DNA from 2 places in the Brenneria nigrifluens DSM 30175 genome. Region 1 is predicted to be linked to the other one. Evidence: predicted binding sites of a transcription regulator. Region 1 holds the regulator's gene; the other holds the start of a gene.
What was found. Region 1 encodes LexA, which represses DNA repair genes until DNA is damaged. Its sites were predicted from a motif close to TNCTGTATGTACATACAGNA; they were not measured.
Positions count from the first base shown of each region.

Region 2: the regulator LexA is predicted to act here: its motif matches at 2,598-2,617, upstream of dinB (DNA polymerase IV).

Region 1 covers NZ_CP034036.1:4,070,828-4,075,255, forward strand. Annotated here, with positions in the region: gene EH206_RS19120 (LysR family transcriptional regulator) at 1-609, opposite strand, end outside; gene EH206_RS19125 (pirin family protein) at 720-1,421, shown strand; gene zur (zinc uptake transcriptional repressor Zur) at 1,531-2,040, shown strand; gene EH206_RS19135 (CsbD family protein) at 2,098-2,307, opposite strand; gene lexA (transcriptional repressor LexA) at 2,803-3,411, opposite strand; gene EH206_RS19145 (diacylglycerol kinase) at 3,522-3,887, opposite strand; gene plsB (glycerol-3-phosphate 1-O-acyltransferase PlsB) at 4,016-4,428, shown strand, end outside.
Region 2 covers NZ_CP034036.1:1,037,559-1,041,986, forward strand. Annotated here, with positions in the region: gene EH206_RS04720 (class II glutamine amidotransferase) at 1-758, shown strand, start outside; gene dpaA (peptidoglycan meso-diaminopimelic acid protein amidase) at 729-1,460, opposite strand; gene EH206_RS04730 (class I SAM-dependent methyltransferase) at 1,712-2,482, opposite strand; gene dinB (DNA polymerase IV) at 2,634-3,692, shown strand; gene pepD (beta-Ala-His dipeptidase) at 3,858-4,428, opposite strand, start outside.

The DNA of each region.
Region 1 (4,428 bases):
CGCCACGGCAATCCCGCGGTATTTCACCCTGGTCACCTCGGAAAGCGGCTCCGGCTCCTGATGTATCGGATGGTCGGGGCTGGCGACATAAACGTTTTTCATGGTATACAGCTTGCGGGTGTTCACTTCGGAAGAGGCGCGAAAATGCATATCCGGCGCAATAACGATATCCGCCCGCCCCTGCTCCAGGCGCTCCCAGGCGCCGGCCAATACCTCCGTCAAAAGTGAAACCTGGGTGTTGGCCTTCTGCGACAATTTATCCAGCAGCGGAAAGAGTTTGGTGGTCGGGATCAGCGCCTCGACGACGATGGTCAGATGGGTTTCCCAGCCGCGGGCCAGCGCTTCGGCATCGGTGGTAAGCTTATCGGCGGCTTCCAGCAGGATGCGCCCGCGTTCCAGCAGCATACGACCCACATTGGTGAATTTTGTGCGATGTCCGGAGCGATCGAATAACACCACATCCAGCTCTTCTTCCAGCTTTTGCATGGTATAGCTCAGGGCTGAAGGTACGCGCCCCAGCTCATCCGCCGCGGCGGCAAAACTTCCCCGACGGTCAATCGCATCCATGACTCTCAAGGCTTCCAATGTCAATGCTCGTTCTTTGGACATGTTGGCACTCATTCAGTAATTTTGAACATACCCACCAGATTAACTAGCTAACAATCGAGCGTCCACACAATTACTATCTGTTTAAGAAATAATTATCCGGGCTTACCACCATGATCATAAAAAGATCGGCAGAACAGTGCGGTCAAGCCGACTATGGCTGGTTGCAGGCGCGCTATACTTTCTCTTTCGGCCATTACTTCGACCCGCAACTGCTGGGTTATGCATCGCTGAGGGTGCTGAATCAGGAAGTGCTGGCGCCGGGCGCTTCGTTCCAGCCGCGCACTTACCCGCGCGTCGACATCCTGAATATCATTCTGCAGGGCGAGGCGGAGTACCGCGATAGCCGCGGCCATCATATCCACGCCCAAACAGGGGATGTGCTGCTGCTGGCGACGCAACCCAACGCCAGCTACAGCGAACACAATATCAGCGCGAACCAACCACTGACGCGTATGCAGCTGTGGCTGGATGCCTGCCCGACGCGGGAAAACAGCCCGCAGCAACGGTTGACGCTGCATAAAACCGGACTCAGTTTACTGGCCTCGCCGGAGGGGGAGCAAAACAGTCTGCAACTGCGTCAGCAGGTGTGGATCCATCATCTGGCGCTACAGGGAAATGAGCGACAGACCATTAAACTGAATGGCAATCAGGCTTATTTCCAGTTGTTGCACGGCTCGGCGGCGGTTAGCGGTAACAGGCATGATGGCGACAGGCTAAGCTGTGGCGATGGCGCGTTTATCCGCCAGGAAAGCGGGCTGACCATTCAGGCTGAGACGCCGCTGCGCGCTTTGCTGATTGATTTGGTGGTTTAAGTTTTCGCTATCCATCTTTACCGGCTGGTGAACGTCACCGGTTCTGCCTTTTCTTGCAGCCGTGGTAAGATATCGGCTTGGTTCCTTTATACGTCAGGGTGATATGGCAATGGATTCAACCAATCAGGACAAACTACTTGCCCAGGCTGAACAGATTTGTCAGCACCGCGGCGTACGTTTGACGCCACAGCGGTTGGAAGTGTTACGCCTGATGGCGCAGCAGTCCGCAGCGATCAGCGCATACGATCTGCTCGATCTGCTGCGCCTATCCGAACCGCAAGCCAAACCCCCGACGGTTTACCGCGCATTGGATTTTCTGCTGGAGCAGGGATTTATTCATCGGGTGGAGTCAAACAACAGCTATGTGCTTTGCCACCACATCGAAAATCACAACCATACTTCAGCGCTGTTTATCTGCGATCGCTGTGGCCTGGTCACCGAACGCCAGACAAAAGGCGTAGAAGACAGACTGCGTCAGTTGGCACAACAGGCAGGATTCACCTTGCGCCATAGTATTATTGAAGCACATGGATTATGTGAGGACTGTCAGGAAGTGGCATCCTGTAAACAGCCCAAATATTGCGATCACGACCACACGATTCCCATCAAAAAACGATAGCCCTCACGATCGCTCGTAAGGGCTGGCCGGGGTATCCCCTGGTAAGACGAACCTGAGTTACCAGTGGTATTTGTGACGACTTTCCCAGTCATTTACTTCTTTCTCTGCTTTTTCTTGCTCGTAACCATAGCGTTCCTGGATTTTACCAACCAGTTGATCACGTTTGCCTTCAATGACCGTTATGTCATCATCAGTCAATTTCCCCCACTGTTCTTTTGCTTTACCTTTAAACTGCTTCCAGTTTCCGCCAGCTTGGTCTTTATTCATAATATATATCTCCAATCTTGGGTTCAGATCGGCATACGCTAACCGGCTGCCTATGCCTCTTGTCGTCAGTTCCGGATCAATCATTTCAGTAAGCGCCATCATAAACTTCCTGTAAGTTTTCAATTGTTCACGATGACCCATCAACCAATATCGACAAATGTGCTTACCTTAATAGAAATTATAGACAATAATTTCGCATTATGTTTTTAAAGCGGAGTTTGACACCGAGTAATTAACTTTTTACAGCAAAACAATTAAAAAACATAAGGGAAACAGAGGATAGCTGTATTGCTATAGTTAACTGCCTGAATGTAACTAAATATACGGTGATGAGCGTGCTCAATAAGAGCGGGAGGGCAGAAGGCGCCGATATACAGACAACTCACTGAAATACAGATGATAAGGGAAATATTTAAATGACATCGCCCCGAAACCGAGGCGGTAGCTGAGAAATATCAGAACAAACAGTGTTACCGGCTAGTCAAAGACGTGAAATCAGCTCCAGTCGCCGTTGCGAATAACGCCGACCGCCAGCCCTTCAATAGAGAAATTCTGTTGCCGCAGGTCGACGACAATAGGGGAAAACTCTTCGTTTTCAGCCAGAAGATGTACGATACTACCTTGTTTTTTCAAGCGTTTTACCGTGACCTCATCTTCAATTCGGGCCACCACCACCTGTCCGTTACGGACGTCCTGCGTTTTATGTACCGCCAGCAAATCACCATCCATAATACCGATATCTTTCATCGACATTCCACTCACGCGCAGCAGGAAGTCGGCGCTTGGTTTGAACATGGACGGGTCAACCTGATAGTGACACTCGATATGCTGCTGAGCCAGCAGCGGCTCACCCGCCGCAACGCGGCCAATCAACGGAATGCCGGCCTCTTCTTCCATCAGCAGGCGAATACCGCGCGACGCGCCGGATACCATTTCAATGACGCCTTTGCGCGCCAATGCCTTTAAATGCTCCTCGGCGGCATTTGGTGACCGAAATCCCAGCTGCTGGGCAATTTCCGCGCGTGTCGGCGGCATACCGGTCTGTGCAAGATGATCGCGGATCAGGTCATAAACCTGCTGCTGTCTGGCTGTTAATGCTTTCATTCCGCCCCCTGGTTGTTTATACAGTCTTGCTGTGAGTATATACAGGTAATCAATAATTGGGAACCGAAGATATGAGTAAACCACGGTTTTTTATTAATTTATGCAATCCCTTATGCAAAATTCTGCCAAAGGATGCTGCCCCACACCACCGCAGCCAACAGAATGGCGACCAGCACCGCGGCCGAGCCCATGTCCTTTGCCCGGCCGGATAGCTCATGATGCTCAAGGCCGATACGATCGACCACCGCTTCAATCGCGCTGTTAGCCAGCTCAAATAGCACGATCAATACCACCGAGCCGATAAGCAGCAGTTTTTCAACCAGGGTAACCGGCAGCAGACAGGCGACGATCGCCCCGACAATCGTCAGCCAGGTTTCCTGACGGAACGCCGCCTCATGTCGCCATGCCTGCTTCAATCCCTGCAGGGAATAGCCGGTTGCCTTGATTATCCGGGTCATCCCCGTTGCCTTATTCATTCCTTCTCCAATTATTTATCAGCGATCGGTCGCATTTTAACGCGCAACCGTTGTCTCATCACAACAGATCTCCAGCGCAGTTTCTGGTATCCTTGCGACGCATTGCTAACAAGAGGCTTCAAGTTGTTATGTCAGGTTGGCGTAAAATTTACTATAACTTACTGAATTTCCCACTCAAACTATTAGTGAAAAGTAAGGTCATACCCACAGATCCCGTGGCTGAACTGAGGTTGGATCCCTCGCGCCCGGTTCTCTATGTATTGCCTTACAATTCGCAGGCGGATTTACTGACGCTCAGGGCAAAATGTCAGGCGCTAGGTCTGCCGGATCCGCTACAACCGGTGGATATCGGCGGCGTGCGGCTGCCCAGTCATGTTTTCATTAATGACGGGCCGCGGGTTTTCCGCTACTACGTTCCGAAACAGAAATCGGTAAAACTGTTTCACGACTATCTGGATCTGCACCAGGGCAACCCTGAACTGGACGTGCAGATGGTGCCGGTATCCGTGATGTTCGGTCGCTCTCCCGGCCGCGAAGGGCA
Region 2 (4,428 bases), 1.9 Mb from region 1:
TGCTTGGGATGAGCGCAAATGTACCGACAGATATCTGTTTCAGTTTTACCGGCCTGATACGGCGCGGCGGGCTGACCGGTCCGCATCGGGACGGCTGGGGAATCACGTTTTATGAAGGGCATGGCTGTCGGACGTTCAAAGATCCCCTGCCCAGCTTCAATTCGCCGATAGCCCGGTTGGTGCAGGATAATCCCATCAAGTCCCGCGCGGTGATATCCCATATCCGTCAGGCGAACCGGGGAGCCGTGGCGCTGGAAAACACCCATCCCTTTACCCGGGAACTGTGGGGGCGCAACTGGACGTTTGCCCATAACGGGCAGTTGAAAGGCTATCGTTCGCTGAAAACCGGCATGTTTCGGCCGGTCGGGCAGACGGACAGCGAGTTTGCCTTCTGCTGGCTGCTGTATCAACTGTCGCAGCGCTATCCGCGCACGCCGGGCAACTGGCCGGCGGTGTTCCGCTATATCGCCGAACTGGCGAGGACCCTGCAGAAAAAGGGCGTGTTCAACATGCTGCTGTCTGACGGGCAGTTTGTGATGGGATACTGCTCCAGCAAACTCTATTGGATTACCCGGCGCGCCCCCTTTGGCAAGGCGACGCTGTTGGATCAGGATATGGAGGTCGACTTCCAGCAGCAGACCACGCCCAACGATGTGGTGACGGTGATGGCCACGCAGCCGCTGACCGGGGATGAAACCTGGCATCAAATCATGCCAGGCGAATTCGTGTTATTTTGTTTCGGTGAACGCATAATTTGATATCGGCTGGCTGGTCATCAACGGTGGGCTGACGACGTATTGCCCGTTAAATACCGTGATGGCCGGCGGCTGATAGTGCTGATTGAAATAACTATAGGCCGGTTGCAGCTGACGCCAGAAAGAATAATAGCTTGAATTGCGATGGCGCTGCATATTGTGTTCCGTCATGCGGAACGGATAAATGGCGAGATTGATTTTCGTCTGCCCGTTAAGCAACGCGTGTTCCGCAAAACGATAAATCTCCTCCATATAATTATTGGTCATGGCGTAGCAGCCGACCGATACGCACTCGCCGTGGATCATCAGATAGCGTCCCGAATACCCTTGCGATTGGTCATATTCGTTGGGAAAGCCGATATTAATCGCGCGATAATAGCGGCTGTCCGGTTTAAGCTGGCGCAAATCAACCTGGTAGAAACCCTCCGGGCTTTTCAGATCGCCTTCCCTGCGTTTGGGGCCGAGACCGCCGGAATATTTACAAATGGGATAATGTTCCAATAGGCGATATTCATTTCCTACTTTGGCGTAGAGTTCTAATAGCCGCTCTTCCTTAAATATCTGGATATAGATCGGCGAGCCCAATAATTGCTGTTTTAATTCTTTTTTTATCGGCGTTAGCGGCGCGGGTTCACTGGCGGCGCTGGTAACAGCAAAAGACGGCAAGAAAAACAACATCGCAAACGACAGCGCGATTTTTTGCATTGTGGATCCTGATGAATAAATAGAAGCGCTACATACGGTAAAACAATTATCGTCCCGTATACCTCTGCCTTTAGCGTTGTCACATTATCATCGCCTTAATTTTAAGCAAAGATCAAAATTGGTAAAAAGTTATTTTCTTGATAACCGCGGGGCGGAATAACAGGGCGATTTTTTACCGGACGGCGAATTTATGTAAACTCGCCGTCCAGCTGTTTACCGTGCCGCGCTGCGGCAAATGAGCGAATCGTCGTTTAGGCTCTGGTCGCCTCGATCGTCATAATGTCCGTCACAAAGCTCCCGTCGTCCTGTACTTCAAAATGCCGGGCCACTTCGTCGGCCAGCGTTTTTTGCAGTTCCCGGATGGCGACCGTGAAATGTTCGGGAGTTCGCATCCGCGCAATCCAACTGCTGAACTCCAGCGTCAGACGGTCGCTGGTGACATGGCGCACGATAAACCCCGCCTCGCTAAACATGCTCAGCCATTCGCCGGGAGAGTAGTCACGCACGTGCGAGGTGTCACGCAGCTTTTCCACGGTCTGTAAATAGATATCCAGCAGCGGATGGCCCGGAGACACCACATCCATCATGATGACCTGTCCGCCGGGCTTCAGTACCCGTCTGGCTTCACGCAGCGCCTGCCCTACATCATGCCAGTGGTGGGCGGAATAACGGCTGATAATGATATCGGCGCTGGCGTCGTCGAACGGCAGCGACTCGGCGACGCCCTGCCGGGTACGGATATTCGTCAGCCCTTTTTGTCGAGCGGTCTGGCCGACAACCTCCAGCATTGCTGCGGAAAGGTCATATGCCGCCACGTCGGCGACTGCCTGCGCGGCGACGAAACTGGCGTGTCCCGCGCCGCAGCCCAGATCGATAACGCTGGCATTGGGGAAGGGAGCCAATAGCGTGGACAGCCGTTGCAAATCTTTGCCCTGCGCGTGGACCGCACTGGTCAGATAGTTTTGCGCCTGTGAGCCGAACTGGCGTTCGACGCTGCCGCTGTGATCCGATTTCTTTTCCATCATCGCTCTCTATTAAAACGGGTGACTCATACGTTATGAAGGAGGCCGGAGACGCCTTTCCCGGCCGCCAAGCCACTATAAAGCAATCTTGCGCAACTTGTTTGCACGGATTTGTCAGTGTATATTTATACAGTATTATTGGGGGGTGGGCATGCGCAAAATTATTCATGTTGATATGGATTGCTTCTACGCGGCAATTGAGATGCGTGATAACCCGCGCTTGCGCGATATCCCGCTGGCTATTGGCGGCAGCGCCGATCGCCGTGGGGTAATCAGCACCGCCAATTATCCGGCCCGGCGCTATGGGATTCATAGCGCGATGGCGACGGCAACCGCTCTGCGCCTGTGCCCGCAGCTGACATTGCTCTCCGGGCGGATGGAGGTGTATAAAGCGGCTTCCCGCCAGATCCGCGATATCTTCGCCCGCTATACCTCGCTGATTGAACCGCTTTCTCTGGATGAAGCCTACCTGGATGTGACCGACAGTCCTTATTGCAATGGGTCCGCGACGCTGATGGCGGAGGAGATCCGCCAGGCTATTGCCGCTGAGCTGAATCTGACGGCCTCCGCCGGGGTCGCCCCCATCAAATTTCTCGCCAAGGTGGCATCCGAGCTGAACAAACCTAACGGTCAGTTCGTTATCCCGCCGGATCGGATGGATGCATTTATATTGCAACTGCCTCTGGCGAAGATCCCCGGCGTCGGCAAAGTGACGGCAAAACGGCTGGAGGAGAAAGGGCTGCTGACCTGCGCCGATGTGCGCCATTACTCGCTGGCCGAGTTATTAAGGAATTTCGGTAAATTCGGCCGTGTCCTGTGGGAGCGCTGCCACGGTATTGACGAGCGGTCCGTATCGCCGGACCGACTGCGTAAATCCGTCGGCGTTGAAAAAACGCTGGCGCAGGATATTCATCACTGGCATGAGTGCGAAGGTTTAATCGAGCAGCTCTATCAGGAGCTTGAGTTGCGCTTAAAACGGGTCAAGCCGGACCTGCATATCGCGCGGCAGGGGGTAAAGCTGAAGTTTGATGATTTCCGCCAGACCACGCAGGAACATGTGTGGCCGGTGCTGAATAAGCAGGATTTGCTGACGCTGGCGCAGCAAACCTGGCGGGAGAGGCGCGATAAGCGCGGCGTGCGGCTGGTGGGATTGCATGTTACGTTGCTCGATCCGCTGATTGAGCGTCAGTTGGTGTTGAACTGGGAATGAAGGCAAGCGGCTTTCCGAAGCCGATTCAGTTTGCTGACAAATCTGCGTGGTTTGACCCCACCCCAATCCTCCCCTTCGCAGGGGAGGGCGCAGCTTAGCTCCTCCCCCTGACAAGGGGGAGGCTGGGAGGGGGTTTTTAATGAGCAACTACCGTACTTTGCCGGATCAGGCGCGTTCGGGAATGGCTTTCAGCAGGGCGGTCAGCAACTGCCAGTATTGGCCGACGCTGGCGATATGCACCTGTTCGTCCGGCGAGTGCGGCCCGGTAATGGTCGGTCCGATGGAAACCATATCCATATCGGGATAGGGTTCTTTGAACAGTCCGCACTCCAGCCCCGCATGGATAACCATGATGTCCGGGGTTTTGTTAAACAGTTTCTGATAAGTTTCCCGCACCAGCTGCATAACCTGAGAGTTCGCATCCGGCTGCCAGCCGGGATAGCCGCCTTTCGGCGCGGTGTGGGCGCCCGCCAACTGGCCCAACGCCGTCAGCGTGCCGACCACGGCGTCTTTGCCGCTGTCAATCAGGGAGCGGATCAGGCAATAAATTTCCGCCTGTTTGTCGTCCACGGTAACCACGCCGATGTTCAGCGAGGTTTCCACCACCCCTTTTACCTCATCGCTCATGCGGATTACCCCGTTCGGCATGGCGTTCAGCAGCGCCAGCAAACGTGCGCCGATCTCTTTGGTTATCGCCGGCGCCTGACTGTCGCGCTTTTCCACCAGCAGGGTCAGA